DNA from 3 places in the Roseateles sp. GW821-FHT03B02 genome. Region 3 is predicted to be linked to each of the others. Evidence: predicted binding sites of a transcription regulator. Region 3 holds the regulator's gene; each other region holds the start of a gene.

Region 1 (10,472 bases), on a different contig from region 3:
TCACCTGGATTTCGCCCAGGGCTTCCAGCTCTGGCGCGAACTCGGCCAGCGGGCCGGCGGCGGCTACCTCGGCTTCGAGGCGCTGGCCGCCATCCACACGGCCCACCGCCTCGGCGCGGCCGTCGTTTTCGCGGCCCTGCTCGCGCTGGCATGGCGCCTGCGCGGGCCCGCCCCCCAAGCCGCACGCGCGCTGGTGGCGGTGGCGGGCTGGCAGTTCGCCTCCGGCCTGTCCAATGTCGTGCTCGACTGGCCCATCGTTGCCGCCCTGGCCCACACGGCGGGTGCCGCCGTGATGCTGGGCCTGCTCACCACCCTGCTTGCGCGCCTGCGGCGCAACCCTTCCTGATCATGGCCTCCACGTCCACCGCCAGTGCCTTCGTGCACAGCCCGCGCTGGCAGCAGTTCTACCAGCTGACCAAGCCGCGCGTCGTCCAGCTCATCGTCTTCTGCGCCGCCATCGGCATGGCCCTGGCCGTGCCCGGCCTGCCCGATCTGCAGCAGGCCCTGACCATGCTCGCGGCCGTTGCCGGCATCTGGCTGGTGGCCGGCGCGGCCGCGGCCTTCAACTGCCTCATCGAGGACGGTATCGACGCCCGCATGAAGCGCACCGCCTGGCGCGCCACCGCGAAGGGTGAGCTCAGCCGCCCGCAGACGCTGGCCTTCTCGGCCCTGCTGTGCGGCGTCGGAATGGCGCTGCTGGGCGTCTACGTCAACCTGCTGACGATGTGGCTGACCTTCGCCACCTTTGTCGGCTATGCCGTCATCTACACGGTCATCCTCAAGCCCATGACGCCGCAGAACATCGTCATTGGCGGTGCCTCGGGCGCCATGCCCCCGGTGCTGGGCTGGGCCGCGATGCGGGGCGAACTGGGCTTCGAAGCCTGGCTGCTCTGCCTCATCATCTTCCTGTGGACGCCGCCGCACTTCTGGGCCCTGGCGCTGTACCGCGCCGAGGACTACGCCCGCGCCGGCCTGCCCATGCTGCCCGTCACCCACGGCAACGACTACACGCGGCTGCAGATCCTGCTCTACACCTGGGTGCTGCTGGCCGCCACGCTGCTGCCCTTCCTGACGGGCATGAGCGGCTGGTTCTACCTGGTCAGCGCCGTCGCGCTGGGCCTGGGCTTCTGCGGCTATGCCTTGCGGCTGTGGCGCGGCTATTCGGAGATGCTGGCGCGGCGGACCTTCTGGTTCTCCATCTGGCATCTGTCGCTGCTCTTCGCAGCCCTCCTGATCGACCACTACATCGCATGAGCAACCGTCGCTTCGCCCTCGCCGCGCTGGTCGCGCTCGCCCTTGTCGGCTGCCAGAAGGCCAGCCCGGACAAGCCCGCCTTCAAGGGCATCGACCTGACCGGCGCCGAGTACGCCCGCCAGCTCAACCTCACCGACCAGGACGGCCGCGCCCGTTCGCTGGCCGACTTCAAGGGCAAGGTGCTGGTGGTCTTCTTCGGCTACACCCAGTGCCCCGACGTCTGCCCGACGACCATGGCCGAGGTGGCCGAGGTCAAGCGCAGCCTGGGCGCCGATGGCGACAAGGTGCAGGGCCTCTTCGTCACCATCGACCCCGAGCGCGACACCGGACAGCTGCTCAAGGCCTACATGGCCAGCTTCGACCCCAGCTTCGTGGCCCTGCGTGGCAGTGCCGAACAGACCCAGGCTGCGGCCAAGGAGTTCAAGGTCTTCTTCGCCAAGGTGCCGGGCAAGACGCCCGAGACCTACACGATGGACCACACCGCCGCCAGCTTCATCTTCGACACCGAGGGCCGCGTGCGCGTTTACGCGCGTTACGGGTCCGGTGCGCAGCCGCTGGCGGACGACATCAAGCTGCTGCTGGCTGAAGCCGGCAAGAAATGAAAGAAGGCCCCGCGAGGGGCCTTTTGCTCGGCGCGATGAGGACGCTCAGGCTGCTTCGGTCAGCGCCTTCTTCATCTTCTTCATCGCCGCCACCTCGATCTGGCGGATGCGCTCGGCCGACACGCCGTACTCGGCCGCCAGCTCGTGCAGCGTCATGCCGCCGGAGGCGTCGTCGTTCACCTTCAGCCAGCGCTCCTCGACGATGCGGCGGCTGCGCGGGTCCAGCACTTCGAGCGCGCGCTGGATGCCGTCGCCGGCCAACGCGTCACGCGAGCGGGCTTCGATGACACGCGTGGGCTCATGGCTCTCGTCGGCCAGGTAGGCGATGGGCGCGAAGCTCTCGCCCTCATCGTCGGTCTGCGGCTCCAGGGCCACGTCGCCGCCCGACATGCGGGTCTCCATCTCCAGCACTTCCTCGCGTTTCACGTTCAGCGTGCTGGCGACGTGGGCCACCTCGGCTTCGCTGAGTGTGTTGCGGTGCGTCTGGCCGTCGGCCTGGTCGGCCTTCAGCTGGTGCTTCATCGAGCGCAGGTTGAAGAACAGCTTGCGCTGGGCCTTGGTCGTGGCGACCTTGACCATGCGCCAGTTCTTCAGAATGTACTCGTGGATCTCGGCCTTGATCCAGTGCATGGCGTAGCTCACCAGGCGCACGCCCTGGTCGGGGTCGAAGCGCTTGACGGCCTTCATCAGGCCGACGTTGCCTTCCTGGATCAGGTCGCCCTGGGGCAAGCCGTAGCCGACGTACTGGCGCGAGATGGACACCACCAAGCGCAGGTGCGACAGCACCAGGCGGCCGGCGGCTTCGAGGTCGCCCTTGTCGCGCAGCGTGCGGGCGGCGGAGGACTCCTCCTCGGCCGTCAGCAGCGGCAGGCGGTTGACGGCGGAGATGTAGGCGTCCAGATTGCCCAGCGAGGGCACGAGGGCCCAGGGGTCGCGGACGGCAATGGCAGAAGAAGCGGACATCGTCTTGAATCCTTGCTAAACCGCAGCTTGGGATGCCGCGGCAAGAAGAATATTAGCACTCTGGCTCCGTGAGTGCTAAGGGCGATGGTGCGCTGGCTGGAATGCAATGTTTCCCAGCGTGAAACAGTGGGCGGGCGCTAACTTGCACCCCGTCCGGCGACGGGTCAGGCTCAGTCGACCAGCCCGAAATCGGGGCTCTTGATCATCGCCTCGATGTCCAGCAGGATCAGCATGCGTTCGCCGAGCTTGCCCAGGCCGGTGATAAAGCGGGCGTCCAGGGCGGCCGGCACCTCCGGGCGGGGCTTGATCTCGTCGACGCCCAGTTCCAGCACGTCGGACACCGAATCCACGACGATGCCGACCACCCGGCCGGCCACGTTCAGCACGATGACGACGGTGAAGGCGTTGTACTCGCCGGTCTGGCCCAGGCGCAGCCGCAGGTCCAGGATGGGCACGATGACGCCACGCAGGTTGACGACGCCCTTGACGAAGTGCGGCGCGTTGGCCACCCGGGTGGGCGCCTCGTAGGAGCGGATCTCCTGCACGCGCAGGATGTCCAGGCCGTATTCCTCCTCGCCGATGCGGAAGGTCAGGAACTGGCGGCCATCGTTTCGTGCCAGGGTCTGCACGGCCTGGGCACCGGTGCTGGGAACGAGGTCGGTGGAACTCATCGGGCGCTGCTGTCTGTTGAGAGGCTGGGGCTCATTCTGCCCGCTCCGCGTCGGGGCCCGCCGCCAACAATTCGTCGACGAGCGCCAGCAGTTCGCGCACGTCCAGCGGCTTGGTCAGGTAGTGCCGGGCGCCGGCCGCGCGGGCGGCGGCGATCTGCTCGGGCTGGGCGTTGGCCGACACGACGATGACCGGAGGCGGGTTGCCGAGGTCGCGCAGCTGGCGCAGCACTGCCAGGCCGTCGCCGTCGGGCAGTTGCCAGTCGAGCAGCAGCAGGGCCGGCGGGCGGGCGCGCAGCGCGCGCAGGCCCGCCTCTACCGTCGGCGCCACGTCCAGCTCTATCCCCGGGCGCTGTTCCAGGATGCCGCGCATGACCTCGGCATTCAGCGGGTTGTCCTCCACGTAGAGCAGGCGCCGCCGCGGTCCGGCCTGCGGGCCGGTGGGCTCGTCGGGGCCCGCCTCCGGCGGCAGCGAGGCCGTCGCGGTGGCGGCGGCCAGCCTCAGCACGAAGCAGGCACCGGGGCCTTGCGCCGGCCCGACGAGCTCGGCTCGCAGGCTGCCGCCCATCATCTCGGCCAGGCGCTGGCTGATGACCAGGCCGATGCCGGTGCCCGGCAGGCCGCTACGCTCGCGGCCCAGGCGGTTGAAGGGCTGAAAGAGAGCGGCGTGCTGCTCGGCCGTCAGGCCCAGGCCGGTGTCGCGCACGGCGATCTCGACCCAGCCCGGTTCCGGGCGGCTGGCCTCGATGCTGACGCTGCCGCCGGGGCGGTTGTACTTGATCGCGTTGCTGAGCAGGTTGGTCAGGATCTGCGTGACCCGTGTGGCGTCGCCGACGAGATGGGCGGCGCCCGGGTCGATGCGCTGGCTGATCGCCAGGCCGCGCTCCGTCGCCTGGCCCTGCACCAGGGCCAGCGCGCGGGCCAGCAGCGGCGGCAGCTCCTGCGCCGACAGCTCCAGTCGCAGCGAGCCAGCCTCGATGCGCGACAGGTCTAGCGTGTCGTTGATCATCTCCAGCAGATGCCAGCCCGCCTGGGCGATCTGCTGGGCGCGGGTGCGCTGACCGGGTGGCAGGGGCTCGGCGGCGTCCATCTGCATCAGCTGGGTGAAGCCGAGGATGGCGTTCATCGGCGTGCGCAGCTCATGGCTCATGCGCGACAGGAACTCGTTCTTGGCCTGGTTGGCAGCCTCGGCGGCCTCGCGGGCGCGGCCCAGCTCCTCGATGCGCAGCTGGTCGGTGATGTCCTCGACGACGCCCACGAGCCGGTGCGGCCGGCCGTCGGCACCCCGCAGCAGGCTGACCAGCACGCGGGCGTGCACGATGCTGTCGTCCGGTCGCACGTAGCGCTTCACGCGCCGGTAGAAGGGGATCTCGCCCCGCATCAGCCGCCGCGCCAGGCGGATGTCCTCGCGGCGGTCATCGGCATGGGTCACGTCGATGGAGCGCCTGCCCGCGAGGGCCTCGGCCGAATAGCCCACCAGGTTGCAGAAATGCGCGTTGACCTCCTGGAAGCCGCCGTTCAGGTCGGTGAAGGCTATGCCGATGGGCGCCGTCTCGAAGATGCTGCGAAAGCGCTGTTCGCTCTGGCTCAGCGCCCGCTCGCCCTGGGCGCGGTTGGCGATCTCACGCTCTAGCGCCGCCGTGCGCTCCTTCACCAGCGCCTCGACATGCTGGGTGCGGCCCGACATCAGCAGCAGCAACGCTCCCACCATGGCCGTGGCCAGCAGGCCCACCAGCGCGAAGGCCCAACTGCGGCCCGGCGCCGGCAGCATGCCCGGCAGGTCGTAGATGCGCACCTCCCAGTGCCGGCCGCCGAACTCCAGCGGCATCTTGACCAGCGGCAGGTTCGCGTCGGCGCCGCGCTGCACGGCCTCGCAGCCCAGCCGCCCGCCGAGGCGGGGATAGGCGGCGCCTGGCTCGAGGTCGACTAGGCAGGCGCCGAGGTAGTCGGGCCAGCCTGAGGCAAGCCTCGACAGCAGCATGTCGGGCCTCAGCGTCGCAAAGACGACGCCGTCCAGCGCTGCCTCGCCGGGCTGGGCCTGCTCGCGGTAGAGCGGCTGGTAGATGACCACGCCGACCGCCGCCTCCCTGTCCTGCGACAGCTGCAGGCCTGCAGAGGCCACCGGCCGCCCCAGGCTCGCAGCCCTTTCGACGGCCGCGCGCGCGCCGGGGACGGCGCGCACGTTGATGCCCAGGGCCGGGGCGTTGCGCGACAGCGGCTCGATAAGGCGGATGGCCAGCATGTCCTCGTCGGCTGGCGGACGCAGGTCTCCGGCGCGCAGCCGGTCGCGGGCCTGGTAGGTGCCGGGGAAGGCGTCGGCCGCCGCCGCCGCGTTGAAGCGTTCGACATCGGTGCGCGCGACGCGCAGCGCCAGGCCCAGCGCGATCAGCGGGCTGTCTTCGGTCAGGAAGCCGCTAGTGGCGCGGGCGAACTCCGCCCGCGTTGGCCGCGGCTTGATCTTCACCATGCCGTGCACGCCCTCCAGCGCCAGCAGCGGCTCGCGCAGCCGGCCGGCGAAGGTCTGGGCCGCGCTCGTCGCCTCGCGCGTGAAGTCGGCGCGGTTGCGCTGGCGGTCCCATTCGACCGTGGCCGCCACGCCCAGGCCGACGAGCAGGGTCGTCAGCAGCATGGGCAGGCCGACGCTGAGGCGCCGCGTCGCCCAGGCCGAGCGGGGGTGGCCGATCAGCGCAAGCGTGATGGGCGTGGCGATCAGCACGCCCATCAGGTCGCCGGTGGCCCAGACCGTCCAGACCAGGCCCATCTGCGTCGTGGCGATGACGTCGGCCGCCTTCAGCATCAGCGTGGCGCAGCTCGGGCTGATGAGGCCGGCCAGGGCCACGGCGGCCAGGTATGCGGCGATCTCGCGTGGCGACGCCAGCACCAGCGGCCGGCCGCACCAGCGCCGCATCAGCAGCGTGCCGACCGCCGCCTGAGCCGCGGCGCCGCAGCCGATGCCTGCGGACAGCAGCAGCACGCTGTCGCTCATGTCGGCCATCATCGTGGCCTGCACGACGAAGGAGCCCAGGGCCACGGCCGGCAGATAGCGCAGGCCCAGCACCAGCAGCACCGCCAGCCCCCAGCCGGCCGCCGGGTAGATGGGCGCCACCTGGTAGGGCGGCAGCACCATCAGCAAGCCCAGGCGCCCGAGCAGGTAGTAGACGAGGGTGATGCCCGCCGACAGCGCCAGATAGCGGCCCGCGCCGCGCACCGTCAGCGCGCGGGCCGGCATCACGGGCTCACTCCTGCCGAGCGGGAGCGAGCTTGCCTGGGGCGGCCCGGCGCGGCGCTCATTCGGCCTGGGCCTCGCGCAGAGTCTGCACCACCGGGCGCTGCAGCACGCCGCGCAGGCTCCACCAGCCGGCGCTCCAGGCCAGCAGGGCGCCCAGCACGGCGCTGGCCAGCGGCACCCAGGGCTTGAGCTGCCAGGCGAACTGGAAGACGAAGCGCGCCAGCAGCGCCGCCAGCAGCAGGGCCACGCCGCCGGCCAGCAGGCCGGCCAGCGCACCCACGCCCAGCAGCTCGGCGCGCTGCACCTGGGCCAGCAGCGAGGACGGCGCGCCCAGCGCGCGCATCAGGCCGAACTCGCGCGTGCGCGCCTCGCGCGTGCTGCCCACGGCGGCCAGCAGCACGACCAGGCCGGTCGCCAGCGTGAAGCCGAACAGGAACTGCACGGCCTGGATGACCTGGTCCAGCACGCCCTGCACTTGGTTGAGCTGGGCCGACACGTCGACGACCGTCAGGTTGGGGAACTGCCGCGCCAGCTCGCGGTCCAGCTTCGCACCGGCCGGCGTGGCGGGCGTGCGGTAGGCGGCGATCTGCGTGGCCGGCAGGTCGGGCAGGCTGGCCGCCTCGAACAGCACGAAGAAATTGACCCGCATCGACGACCAGTCCACCTTGCGCAGGCTGGTGATGCGGCCCTGCACCGGCTGGCCGGCGATGTCGAAGGCCAGTTCGTCGCCGAGCTTCAGGCCCAGCGTCTGCGCCAGGCCTTCCTCGACGCTCATGCCCAGCTCGCCCGGCTTGGCCGCCCCCCAGCTCCCTGCCACGATCTGGTTGTGGGCCGGCTGCCCAGCCGTGTGGCTCAGGTTGAACTCGCGCTCGGCCAGGCGCTGGGCGCGGTCCTCGCTGAACTTGCGGCCCTGCACCGCCTCGCCGTTGATCGCCGTCAGCCGCCCACGGATCATGGGGTACCAGTCGTAGCCCTTCACGCCGGTGGTGTCAAGCGTGTGGCGGAAGGCTTCGCCCTGGTCGGGCTGGATGTTGATGACGAAGCGGTCCGGCGCCGCGGCCGGGGTGGCGCGGCGCCAGCTGTCGATGAGGTCGGTGCGCAGCAGCACCAGCAGGGCCAGGGCCAGCAGGCCCACGGCCAGCGAAGACACCTGCATGACGGCGAAGCCCGGCCGCGCCGCCACCTGGCGCGTGGCCAGCAGCAGCCAGCGCGGCACGCCGGCGCCGCTGACGTTGCTCGGCACAACCCGGCGCAGCAGCTTCACCGCCACCCAGGCCAGCCCCGCGAACAGCAGCACGGCACCGGCAAAGCCCGCCGCCGCGATGCTGCCCAGCATCAGGTCGCCGGCCAGCACGACGAGGATGGCCGCGAGGCCCGCCACGCCGGCGCCCAGCACCAGCAGCGAGCCGGCCTTGGGCGCACCGAGATCGCGGCGCATCACGCGCAGCGGCGGCACGGCTGCGAGCTGCAGCACCGGCGGCAGGCCGAAGCCCAGCAGCAGCGACAGGCCCAGGCCCAGGCCCAGCAGCGCCGGCCAGATGCTGGGTGGCGGCAGCGTCACGTCGATGAGGCCCGCCAGCAGCGACACGAACACCTGATGCAGCGCCAGCCCGATCAGCACGCCGGCCAGGCTGGCGGCCAGGCCGGCCAGCAGGAACTCCAGCCCGTAGGCCCAGGCGATGCGCCGCTGCGGCTGCCCGAGCACGCGCAGCATCGCGCAGGCGTCCAGATGGCGGGCCGCGAAGTCGCGCGCCGCCAGCGCCACGGCCACCGCTGCGAGCAGGGCCGACAGCATCGCGACGAGGCGCAGGAAGCGCGCCGCGCGGTCCAGCGTCTGGCGCATCTCCGGGCGGCCCGACTCCAGCGACTCCAGGCGCACGCCGCGCAGCTTGTTCTTCTCGACGAGCTGCTCCGCCGCCGCGGCAAAGCGCTTCACCGCGTCCGGCGCCGCGCCCGCGCCGGGCACCAGGGCCAGGCGGTAGGTGATGCGGCTGGCCGGCTGCACGAGACGGGTGGCCGCGAGGTCCCCTTCGGCCAGCATGACGCGCGGCGCGAAATTCATGAAGCCGGCGCCGCGGTCGGGCTCGGTCCCGATCAGCGCGGCCAGCCGGAGCTGGCTGTCGCCGAGCAGCAGCGTGTCGCCGAGCTTGAGGCCCAGGCCGTCGGCCACGGCCGGGTCGACCCAGACCTCGCCGGCCGCGGGCGCGCCAGCGCGGCCGGGCAGGGCCTCGCGCAGCGCGATGTCGCCGCGCAGCGGGTAGCCGGCGCCGACCGCCTTGACGGCGACGAGGCGGCTCTCGCCACCCTGGGCCTCGGTCGCGCGCGCCATGCTGGGGAAGGTGGCGCTGCGCACCGTGGCGAGCCGCAGTTCGGAGGCGAGGTCCACGAGCGCCTGCGGCGTCGGCTGGTCGCTGGCGACGACGGCGTCGCCGCCGAGCAGCTTGGCGGCGTCGCGGCGCAGGCCCTGGTCGAGCCGGTCCGACAGGAAGGCCACCGCGCACAGTGCCGCGACGGCCAGAGCCACGGCCAGCATCAGCAGGCGCAACTCGCCGGCGCGCCAGTCCCGCAGAAGTTGCCGCCAGGCGACGGCCAGGGTGGAGGGCGGACGCTGGGAGATGGCGGGGGACGTCATGCGCGCGACTTTATAGCCGCGGGGCCCTAGCGAACGGGGTCCGTCGCGGCCAGTGTGGCGCGGGCCGCATCGCGCCAGGCCGGCTCGGCCGCTTCGGCGCGCCGCACGGCGTTGGAGGCGGCGGCGCGGGCGGCAGTGCGGTCGCCCGCGTCCAGGCGCAGTCGGGCCAGGTTGATCCAGGCCACGGCGCTGTCGTGGCGGGCGGCCGCGGCCTCGAAGGCGGCGCTCGCCCCGGTTGCATCGCCCGCCGCATTCAGCGCGTTGCCGAGGCCGATGCCGGCCAGCGGGTTGTCGGGCCAGCGGGCCAGCAGCGTGCGCCAGGCCAGCGCCACGCGGGCCGGTGGCGCGGCGCGCTCGAAGCCGAGCGCGGCTTCCAGCGCCTCGGCTTCGCCGGCGGTGGCGGGCAGCCGATCCGGCGGCAGCACGGCGATGGCCCAGCGGCCAGCGCGCGCCCAGGTGTACTCGAAGGTGCGCAGGGGCAGGGCCTCGCGCCGCGTCGTGCCGCTGCGCAGGATGAGCTCGCGGGAGCCCAGGTCATAGCCGACGACGACGGCGTAATGCCAGCGCGGCAGCCAGTCCAGGCCGAGGTTCTGCAGCACGACGACCGCGTGGCCGGCCGCGACTTCGCGCAGCAGGGCCGCCAGCTCGCGTGGCAGCCGGGTCGCGACGGCGCCCTGGCGGCGCGCGCCGCCGATCATCTCCAGCTGCAGGCTGCCGGCGCGCGAGGGCAGGAATACGGCGTCGGCGAGGCGATCGGGGTCGGCGGGCAGGCCGACATCGGCCAGCACCGTGGCCAGCGCGGCCGGGCCGCAGTGGTCGCGCGTCTGCGGGAAGAAGGGCACCTCCTGACGCTCGGCGCGTGCAGGCAGATCCGGCGGCGGGCCGGCCAGCAGCGCGGCTGTCTGCGGCGGCGTGAAGAGGCTGGCACAGCCGCCGAGCAGCAGGGCGGCGGCCGCCCCGGCGAGCCGCGCGATCAACGCACTGAGCGCGTGAAGGGGAAGACCTTGGTCAGGCCGAGGATGTCGGTCACGAGCAGGATGATGAAGATGGTGAACAGCACGCCGACGACGTCGCTCGCGCCGGCGGGTGCCTGGTCGATCTGCTGGACGAGCTGCTGGGCCTCC
Region 2 (10,472 bases), on a different contig from region 3:
CCGTGGCAGCCCGCGCAGGCCGGCACGTTGCGCTCGGCGATGCCGCCACGCCAGATCTTCTCGCCCAGCGCGACGGTGTCCTTGTTCTTGGCAAAGCCGGGCTTGGCGGTCTTGCTCGCGTAGAAGGCGGCGACGTTGCGGATGTCTTCCTCCGACAGCGGCGCGGCCATGCCGCTCATGACGGCGTTCTTGCGCTTGCCGGCCTTGAATTCGGTCAGCTGCTTGACTAGGTATTCGGCGTGCTGGCCCTGCAGGATGGGGTTGGCCGGGCTGCCGCGCGAGCCGTCGGCCGTGTGGCAGGCTGCGCAGACCTGGGCCGAGATGGCGCCACCCTTGGCGAGGTCGGGCTTGGTGGCAGCGGCCGCGGGCTCGTTCGCATGAGCCGTGGCGGCCAGCAGCAGACTCGACAGGAGAAAGGCGACAGTCTTCATGGATTTTTGAGGTCTCAAAGGGCGCAACCCGAGAATTTTACAATGCTGAATCACAGCGCCCGAGCTTTCCATGACCGACACAATCCCTGAGGCCTCGGCCGCCGAGCCCGCCACCGAAAAGCTCGCCCTGGCCTGGACGCACACTGCGCGCTTCCTGACCACCGCCAGCCAGCTCGTCCACCTGCCTGCCACCGAGCTGCCCGAGATCGCCTTCGTCGGCCGCTCCAATGCCGGCAAGTCCACCGCCATCAACACGCTGGCCCAGCAGAAGCGCCTAGCCTTCGCGTCCAAGACGCCGGGCCGCACCCAGCACATCAACCTCTTCGAGCTGGGCCCGAAGGACGCGCCGGATGCGCTCTTCGCCGACCTGCCCGGCTATGGCTACGCGGCCGTGGCCAAGGCGGCCAAGCTGCGCTGGCAGAAGGTGATGGCCGACTACCTGGCCGTGCGCCGCAGCCTGTCGGGCGTCGTGCTGATGGTCGATTCCCGCCTGGGGCTGACCGACCTGGACAAGCAGTTGCTGGAGTTCGTCGCCGCCCGCGTCGCGACCGGCGAGATCAAGCTGCTGGTGCTGCTGACCAAGTCCGACAAGCTCAACCGCAGGGAGGCCGACGCCGCGCTGCGCGCGACGACGGAGTTCCTGGCCGGCATGACGACCGAGGAGTCGGACGTGGCGGTGACGCTGTTCTCGGCGCTGAAGAAGAGTGGCGTCGGCGACGTGGCCATCGCCCTTCATGAGTGGACGCACTCAGGCGCCGGAGCGGTTGCGGCGGCGTAGCCCGACGCTCCTCGCGCGGTCGCCGCGGAACTGGCTTTGCAAGGCCGCTGGCGGCGCCCCCCTTGAGGCGGAGGCGCGTCAGCGCCTCGGAGGTGGGTCATCACCCGCCGTCGAGGTCGCTCATCAGTGTGTCGACGGCGCGCTGCACGACGCTGTCGTCCTCCAGCGCCGTGATGAGGCCGTTGGCAAGCAGGGCTTCCAGCGCGCGGCGCGTCAGCGGCAGGCGCTCGTCGGCCTCGCGCCCGACGAAGAGCATGAACTGGCGGCCCTCGCCGATCCAGGCGACCTGGGCGGTGTGCCAGTCGCCCTGGATGAACATGTGGAACCAGCGGCCGATCTCGACGCTGTCGATCCAGCGCTGCAGCGCGGCACGGGCGTCGGGTGAATCGTTCTCGTTGTAGAGCTGCACCGGCACGGTCGGCAGCTCGCCCCGGTCGACGTCGGCGCTCAGCCAGTGCGATGGCACCTGGGAGTCGCGCTCTTCCATCAGCCGCCGCACGATCTCGTCCGCCGAGGCTGGCGCGGCGTTGCTGGCCGCCGGCCTGGGCGGGGGCGGGCGACGGTCGGCCGGGTCCATGGCGGGCAGGCCGCGCAGCAGCCGTGCATGCTGGCCCATCAGCTCGGACAGCGGCGGCTCGCGCCTGGCCTCGGGCAACTGGATGCTGTCGCAGCCGGTGACCAGGCGCTCGATCAGCACTGGCAGGCGCATGCGCAGTGCCTCGCGGTCGGCGAGGTCGCGCGGCGTGATGAGGCTGTCGAGCACGGCGTCCACCACTTCCATGGCGGCCTGGGCCTCGCGCGAGTCGCGGCCGTGGCGCACCATGGCCGCGACGATGACGTCGACCCAGCTCGTCTGCAGGAAGCGGTGCATGCGCGGGCCGAGCGGCGAGTCCGCGATCTGGTGGTCGACCTGCTCGCGCAGCAGTTCGCGCCAGTCGTTGCGCAGGTGCTCTCGCTCCAGCGCGGCCAGTGCGACTGCGTTGAGCTCGCCGCTCTGGCGCGCCTGCTGGTCGATGTGGGCGTCGACGCGGGCCAGCACCTGCTGGAAGAGCAGGGCCGTGGGTGTCGGCGCATCGACCAGGAGCTGGGCCTCGGCCTCCATGAAGCGCAGGAAGCCCACGAAACGCGCGTCGTCGGCGCGGTCGAAGGCCATGCCGTGGGCGGCGACGCGGTTCAGCAGCGCCCAGGTGGGGTGGTCCTGGCGGCGCAGCAGCATCGCGTCGCTGCGCGCCAGCCGCACGACGGCGATCTGCAGCCGCGCCAGCAGCGCCTTGAGCGGCGGCAGCAGGCGCGGGTCGGCCAGGATCTGGTCGTAGAGCCGGCTCAGCATGTCCGGCCCGGTCGTGCGCACGAAGGGCGCGGGGGCCAGCGGGTCGCGCTGGGTCGCCGGGGCCAGGCCCTGGGGCCGCGAGTTGATGACCTCGACGCGGCGCGACAGGCCGTCCAGGGTGCCGTGGTTCGTCGGGCGCTGGCCGACGCCGCGTGCGGCCGCCAGGCGCTGGTGGGCCAGCGGGTCGGTCTGCGCGCGGCCGTGCGAGGCCACCATGTCGCCGATGTCGGCGGCGTGAAGCGTTGTGCAGGACTGCACGTAGAGGCGGTTCAGCGCGCGGGCCAGCGGCGTGGCGGCCACGCGCATCAGCTCGTACTGTGCCTCGGCGCCCAGGGGGCTGGCCGCCAGCGCATGGTGCAGCGCGTGGGCGAAGAGGGCGGGGCGCAGCGGGTTGTCCCGCTCACGGGCCCTGGCGGTGCCGCGCAGGGCGGCGAAGAAGTTGCCGATCTGGTGCAGTTCGGCGCGACTGAGTTCCTCGGCCGTGTGCGCGACATGGGCGATGGCCACGTCCTGCAGGGCCTGATGCTCGTCGACGAGGCTGAGACTCTCGAGGCCGCCGATCTGCGGCGGTGCGCGGTGCAGCGGGTCCTCGCCGCGTCGGCCAGCCTGCAGCAACTCGATGAGCTTGCCTTCGAAGTCGGCCGCGAAATGGGCGCGTACCTTGCGCCAGCCTTCGCGCAGCGGGAAGTGCTGGGGGCGGGCGTCGAGTTCGTCCTGCACCACGTTCAGCAACTCGCGCGCCAGCGGACCGGCTTCGGTCAGCGCGTGGTCGAGGAGATCGTGAGGATGCAGGTTGGGAGGCATGGAGAGCGAGGGCGGCTTAACGCAATTATCCGGCGCCCGATTGGCGCAGGCTGGCGTGTTGCTTGCGCTTACCCACCCCCGAATCACATGGCAAGGGCCTCGCTTCAGGACCTTTTCACGCTTTTTCAGATCGGCGCGCCGGCTTCATGTCCGGTGGCACGACGTGGCGCTGCTGGGGCCTTCCCCTGGCCCATGAAAAAAGGGGCTGCTCGCGCAGCCCCTTGGTCAGTTAGCGACGGGTGTGTCGCCGGCCCGGACTTACATGTCCATGCCGCCCATGCCACCCATGCCGCCCATGCCGCCAGGCATGCCGCCGCCGGCGGCTTCTTCCTTGGGCGACTCAGCGACCATGCACTCGGTCGTCAGCATCAGCGACGCGACGGACGCGGCGTTCTGCAGTGCGGTGCGGGTCACCTTGGTCGGGTCCAGGATGCCCATCTCGATCATGTCGCCATAGGTGTCGTTGGCGGCATTGAAGCCGTAGTTGCCCTTGCCGGCCAGCACGGCGTTGACGACGACGGAGGCTTCGCCACCGGCGTTGTAGACGATCTCGCGCAGCGGGGCTTCGATGGCGCGCAGGACCAGCTTGATGCCGGCGTCCTGGTCGGCGTTGTCGCCCTTGATCTCGCCAGCGGCCTGCTTGGCGCGCAGCAGTGCGACGCCGCCACCAGCCACGATGCCCTCTTCAACGGCTGCACGCGTGGCGTGCAGCGCGTCTTCGACACGGGCCTTCTTTTCCTTCATCTCGACTTCGGTGGCTGCACCGACCTTGATGACGGCCACGCCGCCGGCCAGCTTGGCCACGCGCTCTTGCAGCTTCTCGCGGTCATAGTCGCTGGTGGCTTCCTCGATCTGGATGCGCACTTGCTTGACGCGGGCTTCGATGTCGGCAGCGGCACCGGCGCCGTCGATGATGGTGGTGTTTTCCTTGCCCACTTCGACGCGCTTGGCCTGGCCCAGGTCAGCCAGCGTGACCTTCTCGAGCGACAGGCCGACTTCCTCGGCGATGACCTTGCCGCCCGTCAGGATGGCGATGTCTTCCAGCATGGCCTTGCGGCGGTCGCCGAAGCCCGGAGCCTTGACGGCGACAACCTTCAGGATGCCGCGGATGGTGTTGACCACCAGGGTCGCCAGGGCTTCGCCCTCGACTTCCTCGGCAATGATCAGCAGCGGACGGCCGGCCTTGGCGACGGCTTCCAGCGTGGGCAGCAGGTCGCGGATGTTGGACACCTTTTTGTCGTACAGCAGCACGAAGGGGTTGTCCAGAATCGCGGATTGCTTTTCCGGGTTGTTGATGAAGTAGGGCGACAGGTAGCCGCGGTCGAACTGCATGCCTTCGACGACGTCCAGCTCGTTGTTCAGGCTCTTGCCGTCTTCAACGGTGATGACGCCTTCCTTGCCAACCTTGTCCATCGCGTTGGCGATGATCTGGCCGACGTCGGCATCGCTGTTGGCCGAGATGGTGCCGACCTGGGCGATTTCCTTGGAGGTCGTGGTGGCCTTGGAGGCGGCCTTGAGCTGGGCGACCAGGGCTTGCACGGCCTTGTCGATGCCGCGCTTCAGGTCCATCGGGTTCATGCCGGCGGCCACGTACTTCATGCCTTCGCGGACGATGGCCTGGGCCAGGACCGTGGCGGTGGTGGTGCCGTCACCGGCGTTGTCGCTGGTCTTGGAAGCGACTTCCTTGACCATCTGGGCGCCCATGTTCTGGAGCTTGTCCTTGAGCTCGATTTCCTTGGCCACGGACACGCCGTCCTTGGTCACGGTGGGGGCGCCGAAGGAGCGCTCGAGCACCACATTGCGGCCCTTGGGGCCCAGGGTCACCTTGACCGCATTGGCCAGGATGTTCACGCCTTCAACCATGCGGGCACGGGCCTCGCCGCCAAAGATCACGTCTTTTGCTGCCATTTGATTCTCCGGATACTTAAATTGGGGTCAGAGTCGATTTGTTTGGTGGCAGATTACTTCTGCACAACCGCAAACAGATCCTCTTCACGCATGACCAGCAGTTCTTCGCCGTCGACCTTGACGGCCTGGCCGGAGTACTTGCCGAACAGGACGCGGTCGCCGACGGCGACGTTCAGGGCCACGAACTCACCCTTGTCGTTGCGCTTGCCCGGGCCGACGGCCAGGACTTCACCTTGATCAGGCTTCTCGGCGGCGTTGTCGGGGATGACGATGCCCGAGGCGGTCTTGGTTTCTTGCTCCAGACGACGAACGATCACGCGATCGTGCAGGGGGCGCAGCTTCATGGAATCTCCTTGAGAGTTGGAACTGAAGCGGCCGCGGCGCTGGGCAGCGGCTCGCCGGAAAAATGGGGCCGAGGAATCGACCCGATTTCGTTAGCACTCGATTGCGCTGAGTGCTAGCAGCCTTGGATTATAGGGACGGAGTGAGACGATTCAAGTCGTGTGATGCTTTGCGGGTCTTCGCGTCGGCAATAAAAAACGACCGCCATGGCGGTCGTTCTTGCGCTGGAAGCCGGGGCTCAGCGAGCGGTGCGCTTGCGGCTCCAGCCCAGTGCGCCGAGCGCGCCGAGCGTCAGGGCCACACTGGTCGGCTCCGGCAGGCGGCCACTGGTCGTGGGGGTCGTGAAGCTAAGGTCATCCAGCATCATGGTCTGATCCATAGCCGTGAACACGACCGAGCGTGCGACGCCTGTGAAATTCAGAGTGACCGTTGACGACCAGCGGCAGTAGATGAAGTTGACGCCGCCGCAACTCGTGCCCTTCAGACTGTCCAGGCCGACGCCCAGCTCCTTGCCCAGGTCGTCATAGACGTGAACTTTCAGAACAGAGTTGTCGTCACCACTGGAATAGATGAACGACAGCGCATCGAAGCCGTCAGCCAGCGTCAGCGTCAGCGACTTCGTCGTCTTGGTGTCGGCGGCCGGATCCTGCGCCAGCCAGAGTGCTCCGCAACTGCCCGGGCGGCTGAAACTCGCATCGCCGGGGACTCCGCTGAAGGTGCAGGCCTCGGATGTGACGGCCCAGGCGGCATCCTTGGCGGTGACGCCGGCATAGCGGGTCGTCAACTGCTCGCTGGCGGTCAGATCCTCGAAACTCAGCAGAACAGTGCCAGCCATGGCGGACTGCATGGTCGCCGTCAAGGCGAGTGCCAGTAGTTTGCTCGTCGTGCGCATGGCGTTCTCCGTCCAGGATGTTCGAGTTGGGTTTGTGGTCAGGACTGTAAACAAGCGCTCCCCTGCCGGGCGCAGCGAGGCCCCTTCAGTTGAGGGGGCCGGACCGGGTTTGAGGGGGGGGCGCAGCGGCCTGTGCGGGAAACCACGGGTCGTACGGGTGGCGACGTCGGCTTGGGGCCCCTGGCTACACTGCCCTGCGTGGAAACCAAATGGCTTGAAGACTTCGTCAGCCTGGCCGAGACGCGCAGCTTCTCCCGATCGGCCCAGCTCCGCCACGTGACCCAGCCGGCCTTCTCGCGGCGCATTCAGGCGCTGGAGGCCTGGGCCGGGGTCGATCTGGTGGACCGCTCGTCGTATCCGACGCGGCTCACTGCCGCCGGCGCGACACTGCTGGCCCAGGCGGTGGAGCTGCTGGGCAATCTGCAGGCGACGCGCAACATGCTGCGCAGCCACCAGGCGGCCGACCAGGACATGATCGAGTTCGCCGTGCCGCACTCGCTGGCCTTCTCCTTCTTCCCGCACTGGCTGATGGGCCTGCGCCGCGGCTTCGGGGCGATCAAGTGCCGGCTCAATGCCGCCAATGTGCACGACGCCATGCTGCAGCTCAGCGAAGGCAACTGCGACCTGCTGCTGGTCTATCACCATGCCAGCCAGCCCTTGCAGTTGGACCCGGAGCGCTATCAGATGGCGTCGCTGGGCCATGAGACCCTGGCGCCCTATGCCAAGGCGGACGCCAATGGCGAGCCGCTGTTCCGCCTGCCTGGCCGGCCGGGACAGAAGATCCCTTTCCTGAGCTATGCGGCTGGCGCTTACCTGGGCCGCCTCGTCGAGCTCATCGTCAAGGAGGCGGACTGCGCGCTGAACCTCGACGCCATCTATGAGACCGACATGGCCGAGGGTCTGAAGGCGATGGCCCTGGAGGGGCACGGCTTCGCCTTCCTGCCGGCCAGCTCCGTGCAGAAGGAGATAGCCAGCGGCCGCCTCGTGCCGGCTGCGGCGCCGGGCACGTTCAGCGTCAGCATGGAGCTGCGCATCTATCGCGAGCGCCCCGAGCTGTCGCGCCGGCAGAAGCCCGCGGCCCAGGCGCTGTGGGACTATCTTGCGTCCGCGGCATGACCTCATCCCGCATGCGCATGCCACGTGTAAACCCGTATTCGGGCTGAGTGCGGGGCGTGGTCTGCTCATGCCTGTTATCGATATCCACTTCCTGTTGTTGGAGTCTCCATGAAGAAAGTTCTGCTCGTCGCAGCCCTGTTCGCTGGCGTTTCGGCCGTGCATGCCGAAGACACGCTGAAGAAGATCAAGGACAGCGGCGCGATCACGATGGGTGTGCGCGAATCCTCGGGCCTTTCCTACACCATCGGTGACGGCAAGTACGTCGGCTACCACATCGACGTCTGCGAGCATGTCGTCGCCGACCTGCGCAAGCAGCTGGGCAGCAAGATCGAGGTCAAGTACCAGCCCGTCACGTCGGCCAACCGCATCCCGCTGACGGTCAACGGCACCGTCGACCTGGAGTGCGGTTCCACCACCAACAACGCTGCCCGCCAGAAGGACGTCGCCTTCGCCGTGACGACCTATGTAGAAGAAGTGCGCATTGCCGTGAAGGCCAACTCCGGCATCACCTCCATCAACCAGCTCAACGGCAAGACGGTCGCCACCACGACCGGCACGACCTCGGTGCAGACTCTGCGCAAGCACGAGCGCGCCACGGGCGTGGACTTCAAGGAAGTCTTCGGCAAGGACCACGCCGACAGCTTCCTGCTGCTGGACTCCGGCCGCGCCGACGCCTTCGTCATGGACGGCTCCATCCTGGCCAAGAACATCGCCACGTCCAAGGCGCCGGCCGACTTCAAGATCGTCGGCGAGGTGCTGAGCGTCGAGCCCATCGCCATCATGATCCGCAAGGACGACCCCGCCTTCAAGAAGGCCGTGGACGACAGCATCAAGGCCATGATGAAGTCGGGCGAGCTGGCCAGGCTCTACGACAAGTGGTTCCTGCAGCCCATCCCGCCGACCAACACCAAGATCGGCCTGCCGCTGTCCGCCGCCACCAAGGACGCCTGGGCCAACCCGAATGACAAGCCGATGGAAGACTACGCGAAGAAGTGATTCGCGTATCGACCTGAACGGCCGCAAAGCGGGTGCCTGGCACCCGCTTTGCTTTAGACGAGAGGCTTGAGGAGAAGGCCCATGAGTTGGGATTGGCAGTTCTACTGCAATGACACCGCCACCGGCGAGGCCGTCGCCGGCTGCTTCGGCCCTGGCGGCAAGGAGCAGACTTATCTGCAATGGATGCTGCACGCATGGGGCTGGACGCTGACCGTCTCGCTGCTGGCCCTGGTGCTGGCGCTGGTCGTGGGCTCGCTGATCGGCATCATCCGCACGGCGCCCAACAAGTGGCTGGCGCGCTTCGGCGAGGCGTGGACGGAGCTGTTCCGCAACATCCCGCTGCTGGTGCAGGTCTTCCTCTGGTACCACGTCATCCCGTCGCTGTTCCCGGTGCTGCGCGAGGCGCTGCCCCCGTCGGTGCTGATCGTCTTCGCGCTGGGCTTCTTCACCAGCGCCCGCATCGGTGAGCAGGTCAAGGCCGGCATCCAGACCCTGCCGCGTGGCCAGCGTTACGCCGGCCAGGCCATGGGCATGACCCTGCCTCAGACCTACCGCTTCGTGCTGCTGCCGATGGCGTTTCGCATCGTCATCCCGCCGCTGACCAGCGAGAGCATGAACATCGTCAAGAACTCGGCCGTGGCCTTCGCGGTCAGCATTCCCGAGCTGGCGCAGTTCGCCCAGCAGGCCTCGGAAGAGACCTCGCACTTCGAGGAGATCTTCATCCCCGTGACGGCGCTCTATTTCATCTCCGCCTTCGCGATCAACCGCGTTGCCAAGTTCATCGAGGCGCGCGTGCGCATCCCCGGCACGGTGGGAGCGAAGTGATGCTGAACCTCGACTACTCCTTCCTGAACTGGGCCGTCATCCAGAGCTTCATTGCCAAGGGCTTCTGGTTCTCCATCCAGCTCACGCTGGTCTCGATGATCGGCGGCATCATTCTCGGCACGTTGCTGGCGATGATGCGGCTGTCCAGCCACAAATGGCTGTCGGCGCCGGCGGCCTTCTATGTCGACACGCTGCGCTCCATCCCGCTGGTGATGGTGATCCTGTGGTTCTTCCTGCTCATCCCCAAGCTTCTCGGGCCGCTGGGCGGGCAGATGTCGGCCTTCATCACCTTCACGCTGTTCGAGGCCACCTACTATTCCGAGATCATGCGTGCCGGCATCCAGTCGGTGTCCAAGGGCCAGGTCAACGCCGGCTACGCGGTCGGCATGACCTACGGCCAGACGATGCGCTTCGTTGTGCTGCCCCAGGCCTTTCGCAACATGCTGCCGGTGCTGCTGACCCAGACCATCATCCTCTTCCAGGACACCTCGCTGGTCTACGCCGTCGGCGAGTACGACCTGCTCAAGGGCTTCGAGGTCGCGGGCAAGAACTTCAACCGCCCGGTCGAGACCTACCTCGTGGCCGCCGTCGTCTATTTCGTCATCTGCTTCGGCCTGTCGCAGCTCGTGCGGCGCCTGCAGAAGAAGATCGCCATCATTCGTTGAGCCGAGCATCGCCATGATCGACATCAAGAACATCTCCAAGTGGTACGGCAGCTTCCAGGTGCTGACCGATTGCACGACATCCATCAAGAAGGGCGAGGTCGTCGTCGTCTGCGGGCCCTCGGGCTCGGGCAAGTCGACGCTGATCAAGACCGTCAACGCGCTGGAGCCCTTCCAGAAGGGCGACATCGTCGTCGACGGCATCTCCATCGCCGACCCCAAGACCAACCTGCCCAAGCTGCGCTCGCGCGTGGGCATGGTGTTCCAGCACTTCGAGCTCTTTCCCCACCTGTCGGTGACGGAAAACCTGACCATCGCGCAGATCAAGGTGCTGGGCCGTTCGGCCGAGGATGCCAAGGCACGCGGCCTGAAGATGCTGGACCGCGTG
Region 3 (10,472 bases):
CCAGGCCGGAAAAGATGGATTCGCCGTCGCGCCACACGGCGCCTTCCAGCATCGCGCGCGGTTCGACCTCGTAGTCGCCTGCCAGCACCGGCGCCAGCGACTCACGCCAGCGCTCGATCGGGATGTCCGTGATGAAGCCCAGCCGCCCCTGGTTGATGCCCAGCAGCGGAATTCCGTAGGGCGCCATCTCGCGGGCAAAGCCCAGCATCGTGCCGTCACCGCCGACGACGACGGCCAGATCGCAGACGCGGCCGAGTTGATCGTGCGAGAGGGCGTCGTAACCCGTGAGGCCGGTGTTCAGGGCCGTGTCGGCTTCGAGGGAAACCTCGAGCCCGCTGCCGCACAGGAACTGGGCGATTTCCTCCAGCACCGGCTTGATGCCCGGCGCCTGATGCTTGCCCACGATGGCGACATGTCTGAAGCGCTCGGCCATGCGGCAAATTACACCACAGGGGTATCGCCTCTCCTGGGAGGAACGGGGGTGTTCTTAGAATGGCGCCATGCTCGACGAGCGCTCCAAATCCCTGCTGAAAACCCTGGTCGAACGCTATATCGCCGACGGCCAGCCGGTCGGCTCGCGCACGCTGTCCAAGGCCTCGGGCCTGGAGCTCAGCCCCGCGACCATCCGCAACGTCATGGCCGACCTGGAGGAGCTGGGTCTCATTGCCAGCCCCCACACCAGCGCCGGCCGCATTCCGACGGCGCGCGGCTACCGGCTCTTCGTCGACACCATGCTGACGGCCCAGCCCGGCCTCATCGGCGTTGAAACGGCACAGCTGCAGCCCGACCAGCCCCAGCGCGTCATCGCCAGCGCGGCGCAGATGCTGTCCAACCTGTCGAGCTTCGTCGGCGTCGTCACGTCGCCCAAGAAGCCCAGCGTCTTCCACCACATCGAATTCCTGCGCCTGGGCGAGCGCCGGGTGCTCGTCATCCTCGTGTCGCCGGACGGCGACGTGCAGAACCGCGTCATCTTCACCGCCCAGGACCTGAGCCAGGGCGAACTGGCTGAGGCCAGCAACCGGCTCAACGCCGGCTACGCCGGCCTCACGCTCGAAGCCGTGCGCGAGCGCCTGCGCCATGAGGTGGACGCGCTGCGCGGCGAGATCGCCGGCCTGATGAGCGCCGCCGTGCAGGTGGGCAGCGAGGCCATGGCGCAGCAGGACGAGCAGGTCATCGTGTCTGGCGAGCGCAACCTGCTGACCGTGCAGGACTTCAGCCACGACATGGGCAGCCTGCGCCGCCTGTTCGATCTCTTCGAGCAGAAGACCCAGCTCATGCGCCTGCTGGACACCTCCAGCCGCGCCGAAGGCGTGCGCATCTACATCGGCGGCGAGAGCCAGGTCGTGCCGTACGAGGAACTGTCCATCGTGTCGGCGCCCTACGAGGTCGACGGCCAGGTGGTTGGCACGCTGGGCGTCATCGGCCCCACGCGCATGGCCTACGACCGAATGATCCAGATCGTCGACATCACGTCGCGGATGGTGGGGCAGGCGCTGTCCCAGCGCTGACTAGAATCCGCGCCTTCCAACCGGGGGCCGTTAGCTCAGTTGGTCAGAGCAGAGGACTCATAATCCTTTGGTCATTGGTTCAAGTCCAATACGGCCTACCAACTTCCTCCAGGCAGAGGTCTGGCCCCTGAGGAAGCGCCTGCTCCTACTGGCTCGCCGCCGGTACGAAGCTGATCCTCAGCTTGCCGTTGACCACCCGTACGTCCTGCACGACACGCTTGGCCAGCGCGCCCTTGGCTGTGTTGGTGTCGAGCGTGTAGACCGGATGCGCCTGCAGGCGGCTGTTGATCAGCGCCGGCCCGCGCAGCTTCACGAGGGCGGCGTACTCCTCGGGGATGCCGGCGAACGCCAGTGTCGTGATCTGGATGTCGTCCAAGAAGAGCTGACCTTCGACGGGCGCGTACCTTGGCCGGCCTGAGAAGCCGACGCGGCCTGTGCGTTCACGTGTGCCCAGGCTGATCCTGGCGTCGGCCGTGAGGCCGATGCGGTCTTCGCCCTCGGTCAGCACGACGACGGGATTGGCGAGCTCCAGGCAGGCGATGACGATCTTGCAGTGCTGCGTCGGGAAACGCAGCGCGATGCGAGCCTGCAGCTCGGCCTGCTCGACGTCGAGATGACCGCCAGCGAGGCCGCTCAGGGCCGTGCACGTGGTCAGGGCGGCGGCGGCGAGCAGGGCGGCGGCAAGGGCGGCGAGGCGGCGGGGCATGGCGCAAGGCTAACGCCTTGCCGCCCGGCTGGGCGGACCGTCGCCCCCGCCGTGTCCTACAGCTTGTAAGTCAGCCCGACGTTGAAGCGCCGACCGAACTGGAAGTTGGTCTGGTGCCAGGGGTTGAGCGGGTCGGTGTAGGTGACGCGCTGGTTGGTCGCGTTCTCGACGCCCAAGCGCAACTGCAGCTGCGCGGTGACCTGCTGCGACACGTTGGCCGACACCCAGGTCTCGGCGCCGTTCAACTGGAAGGCCGTGGAGTCCCAGGTCGGCGCACGGTTGTAGGCCGAGTGGTGGTTGGCCGCCAGGCGGGCCTCGAAGCCGTTGCGGGCATACCAGAGGGTCAGGCCGCCGTTGCTCTTCATCAGGCCGTTGGTGGCGATTGGCGTGAAGCTGCCGCCGCTGCGGTCGCCGTTTTCCTTGATGTTGCTGTCGCTGTAGGTGTAGTTGGCCATCAGGCCCAGGCTGTTCCACGGCGCGGGCAGCTTGGTGAAGGCCTGCTGGTAGACCAACTCCACGCCCTGCACAATGCCGCCGTCGCGGTTCACCTGCTGTGTGTAGTAGGCCGTCTTGCCGTTGAAGCTGCCGGCCACCGAGGCGATGCCGATGTAGTCGCTGATCTTCTTGTAGAACAGGCCCACGGAGACGAGGCTGTCCTTGTCGAAGTAGCGCTGCAAGGTCAGGTCGACCTGGCTGGCCATCATGGGCTTGAGTTGCGGATTGCCGCCCGACACCGTCGTCGGGTTGACGCCGTTGGGATCGATGCTGACGGTGTGGGCCGCGTTCATCACGTCCAGCGGCGCGCGGGCCATGGCGCGCGAGACGCCGAAGCGCAGCTGGTTCACGTCGTCCTGGTCGAGGTTGAGGATGAGGTTGAGGCTGGGCAGGAAGCGGGTGTAACTGGTGCCTGCCGACACGGGCGTGGGCGCGCCGCCGTTGACCTGCTCCAGCCCAAAGCCTGTCTGGCTGGTGTGCACGGCACGCAGGCCGACGTTGCCGCGGTAGCTCAGGTCGCCGAAGACGCTGCCGTTCAGGTCGGCCTGGGCGAAGGCGGCGCTGCTGCTTTCCTTGGCGCGCCAGTTGTTCTGCACCAGGTCGCTGGTGGTGGGGCTGCGGCCGTCGGGGTTGAGCGCGGCGGCGCCGAAATACCTGGGCACGGCGCTGTCGAAGCCTTCGGCGAACTCGATGAAGTCAGGCCGGCCGGCGACCGTCACGCGTTGCAAGGCGCTGGTCGGGATGGTGGCGGCGCCGGCGTAGTTCCAGGAGGTCTGGGCGTAGGACTTGTCGCGCTGCGTGGCGCGCAGGCCGAACTTGAGCTTGGTCACGTCGCCCCACTTCACGGCGCGGCTGGCGTTGAACTGCTGGGAGTTCAGCGCGTCGTTCAGCTTGCCGACATAGGTCGGGCCCCATTGCTCGGTGACGTTGGTGGAGAAGTTGGCCGGGTTGCCGGTGTCGCTGCTGAAAGAGTAGGTCATCCAGCCGTCACGCGGAAAGCTCCAGCTCACCGAGCCGGGCTGCATCATGCTCATCTGGACGGCCGTCCACATCGTGTCGCGGCCTGCGGTGGAGCGGGCGAGGTCGGCGTCCAGTTGCCAGTCGTCGAGCTTGAACTTGCCGTTCAGGCCGGCCGCGAAGTTGCGCATGTTCTGCTTCCAGCGCGCGTTTAGGTTGTCCAGGTTCACGCCGGACACCGTCGCGCCGGTCACGTAGCCGCCGTCGGTGGTGACCTTGCTGAACGAGCCGCTCTGCCAGCCGTCCCAGTTGCCGACATTGCCTTCCACGTGCACCAGCGTCGGCTCCAGGATGTTGGAGCGCGCGGCGTAGACGTCGCCGGTGATGACCACGTCGCGGCTGGGCTTGTATTCGACCTTGCCCAGCAGGCTGGAGCGCTTGTCGGTGCCCTTCTTGACGCCGTTCTGGAATCCCCAGGGCGTCTTGTCCACCTTGCCGTCGCCGGTCACGTCGGCGGAGTGGGTCTCGTTGAAGCCCCAGTTGTCGACGCGATCCTCCAGCGAGGGCTGGTCGTAGTAGCTGAAGGCCAGCGCCACGCCCAGCGTCCGGTCGGCGAACTGGTCGACGTAGATGCCGCCCAGGCGGGGTGCGTATTTCTTGGCGCCCTGGATGCTCTTGCCGAGCTGGTAGTACAGCGCGTCGGCCTTCAGCGAGATGGTGCGCTCGCGCCAGGCCAGAGGCGAGACGGTCTGCAGGTCGATGCTGGTGGCGATGCCGCCTTCGACGATCTCGGCCGACTGGGTCTTGTAGACCGTGGCGCCCGACACCGACTCGGCCGGGAACATCTCGAAGCGCACCGCGCGGTCGGGTTCGGCGGAGGCGAACTCGCGGCCGTTCAGCGTCGCGCCGACGAAGCGCGGGCCCAGGCCACGCGCGACGATCTGGCTGGCATTGCCGCGGTCGATGCCGGCGGACAGGCCCGGCAGCCGGGCCAGCGACTCGGCAATGGTCGTGTCGGGCAGCTTGCCGATGTCTTCGGAGGCGATGACCTCGACCATGCTGTTGGACGCCTCCTTGGTGTCCAGTGCCTTGCGCACCGAGGCGCGGATGCCGCTGACGACGACCGTCTCCAGCTTGCTGGCATCGCTGTCATTGGGGGGCGATGGGGCGGCTGTCTGGGCGGTTGCCGGCAGCAGCATGAGGGCCTGCAGCAGCAGGGCGAGCCGGGTCGGGGTGAAGGGGGTTTTCGGCATGGGGTCTCCGTGGTTTTCTAGTGAAGACGGCCCTCTGCGGGGCCGACTGAAAACCATGGTACGGAGCGGTTACATGCGCCAGATATGACTTCTTTGCCCGCAGCTATCGAGTTTTCATAAGGCGTTGCGGCGCTGCCATTCGGTATCCCGATGCGCGATGGCAGCGTTTTGAAATGGCATGGCTCGCGCGGGTTTCCACGGGGTTTTCAGCCGCCGTGCAGCCAGCTCGCGCCCAGGCCCGCGGCCGCGCACAGGGCCAGCAGCGGCATGACGCCGAGCTTGAAGCGGAACAGCGCGATGGCCGCGCCGATGGCGATGAGGGCCGAGATGGCGTCAAAGCGCCCGCTCCACCCCTGGGGCCACAGCACGTGCCAGGCGAAGAAGAGCGCCAGGTTCAGGATGACACCCACGACGGCGGCCGTGATGGCCGTCAGCGGCGCGGTGAACTGCAGCTTGCCGTGGGTGGACTCGATGAGCGGCCCGCCGGCCAGGATGAAGACGAAGGACGGCAGGAAGGTGAAGAAGGTGACGACGCAGGCCGCGGCGGCACCGGCCAGAAACAGGGCGTCGGGCCCGAACAGCGCCTTCGTCCAGCCGCCGACGAAGCCGACGAAGGCCACCACCATGATCAGCGGCCCCGGCGTCGTCTCGCCCAGGGCCAGGCCGTCGATCATCTGCGCGCCGCTCAGCCACTGGTGGTGCTCGACGGCGCCCTGGTAGACATAGGGCAGCACGGCATAGGCGCCGCCGAAGGTCAGCAGCGCGGCCTTGGTGAAGAACCAGCCCATCTGTGCCAGCGCACCGTGCAGACCGAAGGCCAGCACCAGGCCTGCCATCGCGGCGCCCCACAGCCCGATGCCGATGGCCAGCACACGGGCCAGCCGCGCGCGGCTGAAGTGCGCATGCGCCGGCGTGGGCGAGTCGTCGTCGATGAGGGCGGGGCCGTAGCCGGTCCGCGCCGCGCTGTGGCCGCCGCCGACGGCGAAGACGTGCGGCGCATGCCGGCCGCCGAAGTGGCCGATGGCGGCCGCCCCCAGCACGATGAGCGGGAAGGGCGCGTCCAGCGCAAAGATGGCCACGAAAGCCGCCACGGCGATGCCCCATAGCCAGCCGTTCTTCAGCGCCCGCGTGCCGATACGGTGGGCCGCGTGCACCACCAGCGCCGTCACGGCGGGCTTGAGCCCGTAGAACAGCCCGGCCACGATCGGCAGCTTGCCGTAGGCGAGATACACCCACGACAGCGCGATGAGGATGAACAACGACGGCAGCACGAACAGCGCGCCGGCCACGAGGCCGCCAGCCGTGCGGTGCATCAGCCAGCCGATGTAGGTGGCCAGTTGCTGGGCCTCGGGGCCGGGCAGCAGCATGCAGTAGTTCAGCGCATGCAGGAAACGCTTCTCGCTGATCCAGCGGCGGCGCTCCACCAGCTCGGTGTGCATGATGGCGATCTGCCCGGCCGGCCCGCCGAAGCTGATCAGGCCCAGCTTGAACCAGAAGCGCAGGGCTTCCCGGAGGCCGACGGGGCGGGGCGGCGAGGCGATGGCAGGCTCCAGTCCAGCAATTCCAGGCGGCAATGTAGGGCCTGCGCCGGACTTGAATCCCTATCGCAGCTCATACCCTTGTGCGATTTCGTCATGCCTTCAGTCGCAAACTTGATTGCTGCCGACACGCGCTCAGCGTTAAGGTAGAGGCTGTACTGCTTGTCTCCTCCTCCCGTCCTCGGGTGGATTCAACCCTTCGAGCCGCTCGCCGGCCGAAGGGTTTTTTCTTGGGGCGCCGCAGCGCCATCTGCCCATCCGGGGCTGCCGGGCTTCGTCACGATCCTGTCACGCAGCGCCGCCAGCATCGTCGCTTTGCCCTCCGCGTTGCATGAGACTGCTGCCCGCCCTGCTGGCCCTGACGGCCGCTGCCGCCCCGATCGCTCCTTCCGCACATGCCGCCGAGGTGCCGCAGGACCTGGGCTTCGCTGATTTCTTCGTCCAGCCCATCGGCCCGCGCGGCCTGCAGCCCACGCCGCGGCTGCTGGCGGCCAGCGGACACGAGGTGCGCGTCGTCGGCTTCATGGTGCAGCGCGAGGAGCCGCAGGCCGGCCAGTTCTTCCTGACGCCGCGGCCCGTGGCCATGGCCGAGCATGCCGACGGCGACGCCGACGACCTGCCCGCGTCCACCGTCACCGTGATGCTGGCCGAGGCCCAGCGCGGCCGCGTCGTCGCCCACCAGCCCGGGCCGATCGCCCTGGCCGGCCGGCTGGAGTACGGCCCGGCCGAGGACGCCAGCGGCCGTGTGTCCTGGGTCCGCCTGTATCTCGCGCCCGATGCGCTGGCCACCCGGCCCCTGGCCGCTGCTGCTGCCCCCCATTCGCACTGAACCTACCCGACGATGAAACACCACGCCCTGCTCCTGCTGGCACTGGCGGCCGGCCCGGCCGTCGCCGCGCCCGCCGTGACGCGCCTGACGCCGCCCAGCGAACTCTTCACCAGCGGCCGCGCCGACCCCGTCGTCGCCCGCTTCCTGCCCGGCCAGCGCTTCGACCTGCAGGCCACCGTCAGGCCCGACGCCGGCCAAAAGATCGCCGCCGCGCGCTTCTTCGTCGATGGCAAGCCCGTGGCCGCCACCGTGGCCCTGCGCGACTGTGCGAGCGGCTGCACCAAGGGTCTGCCCCCCGAGACGGCGATCGCCACGGTGCGCGCGGTGAGCAGCGAGGTTGCCGGCAGGCACGAGTTCAGCGTCGAGGCGACCCAGGCCGATGGCCAGAAGGTCGTGGCCCGGGGCAACTTCGAGGTCGTGCCCTTCACCGCGGCGCTCGGACCCAAGGTCAAGAACATCATCATCCTGCTGGGCGACGGCATGGGTGCCGCCCAGCGCACGGCCGCGCGCATCGTGCACGGCTACGCGCAGGGCAAGGCGCTGCAGCCGCTGGCCATGGACAGCTTCTCGGCCACGGCCCTGGTCAAGACGGCCTCGCTGAACAGCATCGTCACCGACTCCTCGCCGGGCATGACGGCCTACGTCAGCGGCAACAAGAACAACAACAACGAGGAGGGCGTCTTCCCTGACGACACGCTGGACGCCTTCGACAACCCGCGCATCGAGTACCTGTCGGAATACCTGCACCGCACTCAAGGCAAGCAGCTTGGCGTCGTGACGACGGCCGACGTCTTCGACGCCACGCCGGCCGGCAACGCCGTGCACACCAGCAACCGCGGCGCGGGCACCGGCATCGTCGACCAGTTCTTCGACGACCGCGCCCGCACCGGCCTGACCGTGCTGATGGGCGGCGGCCGCAAGTGGTTCCTGCCCGCCGGCACGCCCGGCTCGGCGCGCACCGACAGCAACGACTACGCCTTCTCGGCCAGCGATGCCCACACCGCCGAGATCGTCAGGCGCTGGGGGGGCGCCGCGGGCGCCATGGACAAGGGCCGCGACCTGATCCAGGACTTCCAGGCTGCCGGTTTCGGCTACGCCGCCACCAAGACCGATCTCGACAAGGCCGATGCCACCAGGCCGCTGCTGGGCTTGTTCGCCTTCTCCAACATGAACGTGGCCCTGGACAAGATCAACGGCCGCCGCGGCAGCGACAAGAACGGCCTGGGCGGCGCCAGCGTCGTCGAGGACTTCGGCCTGCCCGACCAGCCCATGCTGGACGAGATGGCAGCCAAGGCGCTGGATGTGCTCAAGCGTGCGCCCAAGGGCTTCGTGCTGATGGTGGAGGGCGCCTCCATCGACAAGCAGGCCCATGCGATGGACACCGAGCGCTGGATGCTGGACACGCTGGAGTTCGACCGCGCCGTGCGCGTGGCCCAGGACTTCGCGGCCGAGCGGGGCGACACGCTGGTCATCGTCACCGCCGACCACGAATGCTCTGGCGCTGCGCTGATCGGCGGCGCCACCGTCACCGACCGGCAACTGGTGGAACTGGCGGCGAAGAAAGGTGCTGCCAACCTGCGCAATGGCGTCGTGGGTGTCTACGAGAAGGCCGGTTTCCCGCGCTATCGGCTGGCCGCCGACGGCTACCCTGAGACGACCGACATCGACTACCGCCTGCTGGTGGGCTACGGCGCCAACGCCGACCGCTACGAGGACTGGCGCACGAAGAAGACGCCGCAGCGCGACCCTCAGCAGCCGTTCGCCGTCGAGGCGCCGTTGAAGTGGTACCCGGCCAATGCCCAGGAGCGCGACGACGCGCTGGGCGACTACCTCGTCACCGGACAGGTGCCCGGCGAGCAGGCCGTGCACACCGGCACCGACGTGCCGCTGTCGGCCTACGGCCCCGGCGCGCTGGCCTTCACTGGCGTCATCGACAACACCGACGTCTTCTTCAAGCTCGCGCAGGCGGCCGTGAAGGGTGTCGTCGCGCCGGCCGATACTTCCGGCTCCAAGAAGCCGCCCAAGCCCAAGCGTTGAACCCTGCCGACACCGCCAGCCCCGCCGCCGCTCGCAGGCGCTGGCGCTGGCTGGCGCTGTTCGTCTTTGTCGCCCTGCTGTGGACCCTGGTCGAAGCCAGCGGCCTGCGCGACAAGCTCGGCCTGCAGGCCGTGCGCGAGGGGTTTGCCCACCACCGGGCCTGGGGATTCGCCGCGTTCACGGCGCTGTTCGTGGTGGCCAACCTCGTGCATGTGCCCGGCGGCTTCTTCCTCGCCGCCGCGGTGCTGGCGCTGGGGCCGCTGTGGGGCGCGCTGACCACCTACGTCTCCGCCTGCATCTCTTGCACCGTGACCTTCGTCGTCGTGCGCGCGCTGGGCGCCGACGCGCTGCGCGAGCTCGACAGCCGGCTTGCGCGCCGCCTCTTCGCGCGGCTGGACGCCCACCCGGTGCGCAGCGTCGTGATGCTGCGCCTGGTCTTCCATTCCGTGCCGGCGCTGAACTACGCGCTGGCCCTGTCCGGCGTGCGCCTGCGCGACTACGTCGCCGGCACGCTGCTGGGCCTGCCGTTGCCCATTGCCCTCGTCACGCTGCTGTTCGACACGCTGGCCGGCTGGTTCGGCTGGGTTGTCTGACCTTCGGCAGGGGTTGGACGCGGGCGGGATACTGGTCAGCCTCACAAGGAGACAACGCCCATGAAGACCTGGCTCATCGCCACCCTCGCCCTCGCCGCCGCCAGCACCCAGGCCCAGACGGCCGACCCGCTGAAGGCCGCCGTCGCCGCCGACACCCGCCTGGTGGGCAACGTCGCGCGCGACGTCCACCGCCATCCCTACGAGACGCTGAGCTTCTTCGGCATCAAGCCCACCGACACCGTCGTCGAACTCGCCCCCGGTGGCGGCTGGTTCACGGAGATCCTCGCGCCCTATCTGCGCGACGCCGGTCAGCTCTACGCCGCCGACGGCGGCAGCGCCCGCTTCAAGGCCAAGATGGAATCGATGGGCGTCTATGGCAAGGTCAAGATCACCGCTTTCGACGCGAACAAGGGCGTGCTCGACATCGCCCCTGCAGGCAGCGCCGACGCGGTGCTGACCTTCCGCAACGTGCACAACTGGATGAGCATGGGCGACGGCAAGGCGCAGGCCGTCTTCGACGCAGCCTTCAAGGCGCTCAAGCCGGGCGGCGTGCTGG

The links. Region 3 encodes HrcA, which represses chaperone genes, less so after heat shock. Its sites were predicted from a motif close to TTAGCACTCNNNNNNNNNGAGTGCTAA; they were not measured.
Region 1: rpoH (RNA polymerase sigma factor RpoH) is a predicted target of HrcA. The motif match lies at 2,872-2,898, and genes of this name have one in related genera.
Region 2: groES (co-chaperone GroES) is a predicted target of HrcA. The motif match lies at 5,686-5,712, and genes of this name have one in related genera.

Annotation. Positions count from the first base shown of each region.
Region 1 is NZ_JBWKUV010000001.1:505-10,976, reverse strand. Features, by position in the region: gene AC07VX_RS00045 (COX15/CtaA family protein) at 1-346, shown strand, start outside; gene cyoE (heme o synthase) at 349-1,254, shown strand; gene AC07VX_RS00035 (SCO family protein) at 1,251-1,856, shown strand; gene rpoH (RNA polymerase sigma factor RpoH) at 1,902-2,819, opposite strand; gene AC07VX_RS00025 (chemotaxis protein CheW) at 2,990-3,490, opposite strand; gene AC07VX_RS00020 (CHASE domain-containing protein) at 3,522-6,716, opposite strand; gene AC07VX_RS00015 (ABC transporter permease) at 6,775-9,348, opposite strand; gene AC07VX_RS00010 (PA2778 family cysteine peptidase) at 9,375-10,325, opposite strand; gene AC07VX_RS00005 (PA2779 family protein) at 10,322-10,472, opposite strand, start outside.
Region 2 is NZ_JBWKUV010000001.1:382,000-392,471, reverse strand. Features, by position in the region: gene AC07VX_RS01810 (c-type cytochrome) at 1-431, opposite strand, end outside; gene yihA (ribosome biogenesis GTP-binding protein YihA/YsxC) at 502-1,209, shown strand; gene AC07VX_RS01800 (DUF1631 family protein) at 1,310-3,343, opposite strand; gene groL (chaperonin GroEL) at 3,602-5,251, opposite strand; gene groES (co-chaperone GroES) at 5,305-5,595, opposite strand; gene AC07VX_RS01785 (PEP-CTERM sorting domain-containing protein) at 5,832-6,485, opposite strand; gene AC07VX_RS01780 (LysR substrate-binding domain-containing protein) at 6,684-7,601, shown strand; gene AC07VX_RS01775 (amino acid ABC transporter substrate-binding protein) at 7,710-8,597, shown strand; gene AC07VX_RS01770 (amino acid ABC transporter permease) at 8,679-9,422, shown strand; gene AC07VX_RS01765 (amino acid ABC transporter permease) at 9,422-10,087, shown strand; gene AC07VX_RS01760 (amino acid ABC transporter ATP-binding protein) at 10,101-10,472, shown strand, end outside.
Region 3 is NZ_JBWKUV010000004.1:333,986-344,457, forward strand. Features, by position in the region: gene AC07VX_RS13855 (NAD kinase) at 1-433, opposite strand, end outside; gene hrcA (heat-inducible transcriptional repressor HrcA) at 501-1,508, shown strand; tRNA gene AC07VX_RS13865 (tRNA-Ile) at 1,533-1,609, shown strand; gene AC07VX_RS13870 (DUF1439 domain-containing protein) at 1,654-2,214, opposite strand; gene AC07VX_RS13875 (TonB-dependent receptor) at 2,271-4,919, opposite strand; gene chrA (chromate efflux transporter) at 5,126-6,493, opposite strand; gene AC07VX_RS13885 (hypothetical protein) at 6,789-7,286, shown strand; gene AC07VX_RS13890 (alkaline phosphatase) at 7,299-9,323, shown strand; gene AC07VX_RS13895 (TVP38/TMEM64 family protein) at 9,320-9,916, shown strand; gene AC07VX_RS13900 (class I SAM-dependent methyltransferase) at 9,977-10,472, shown strand, end outside.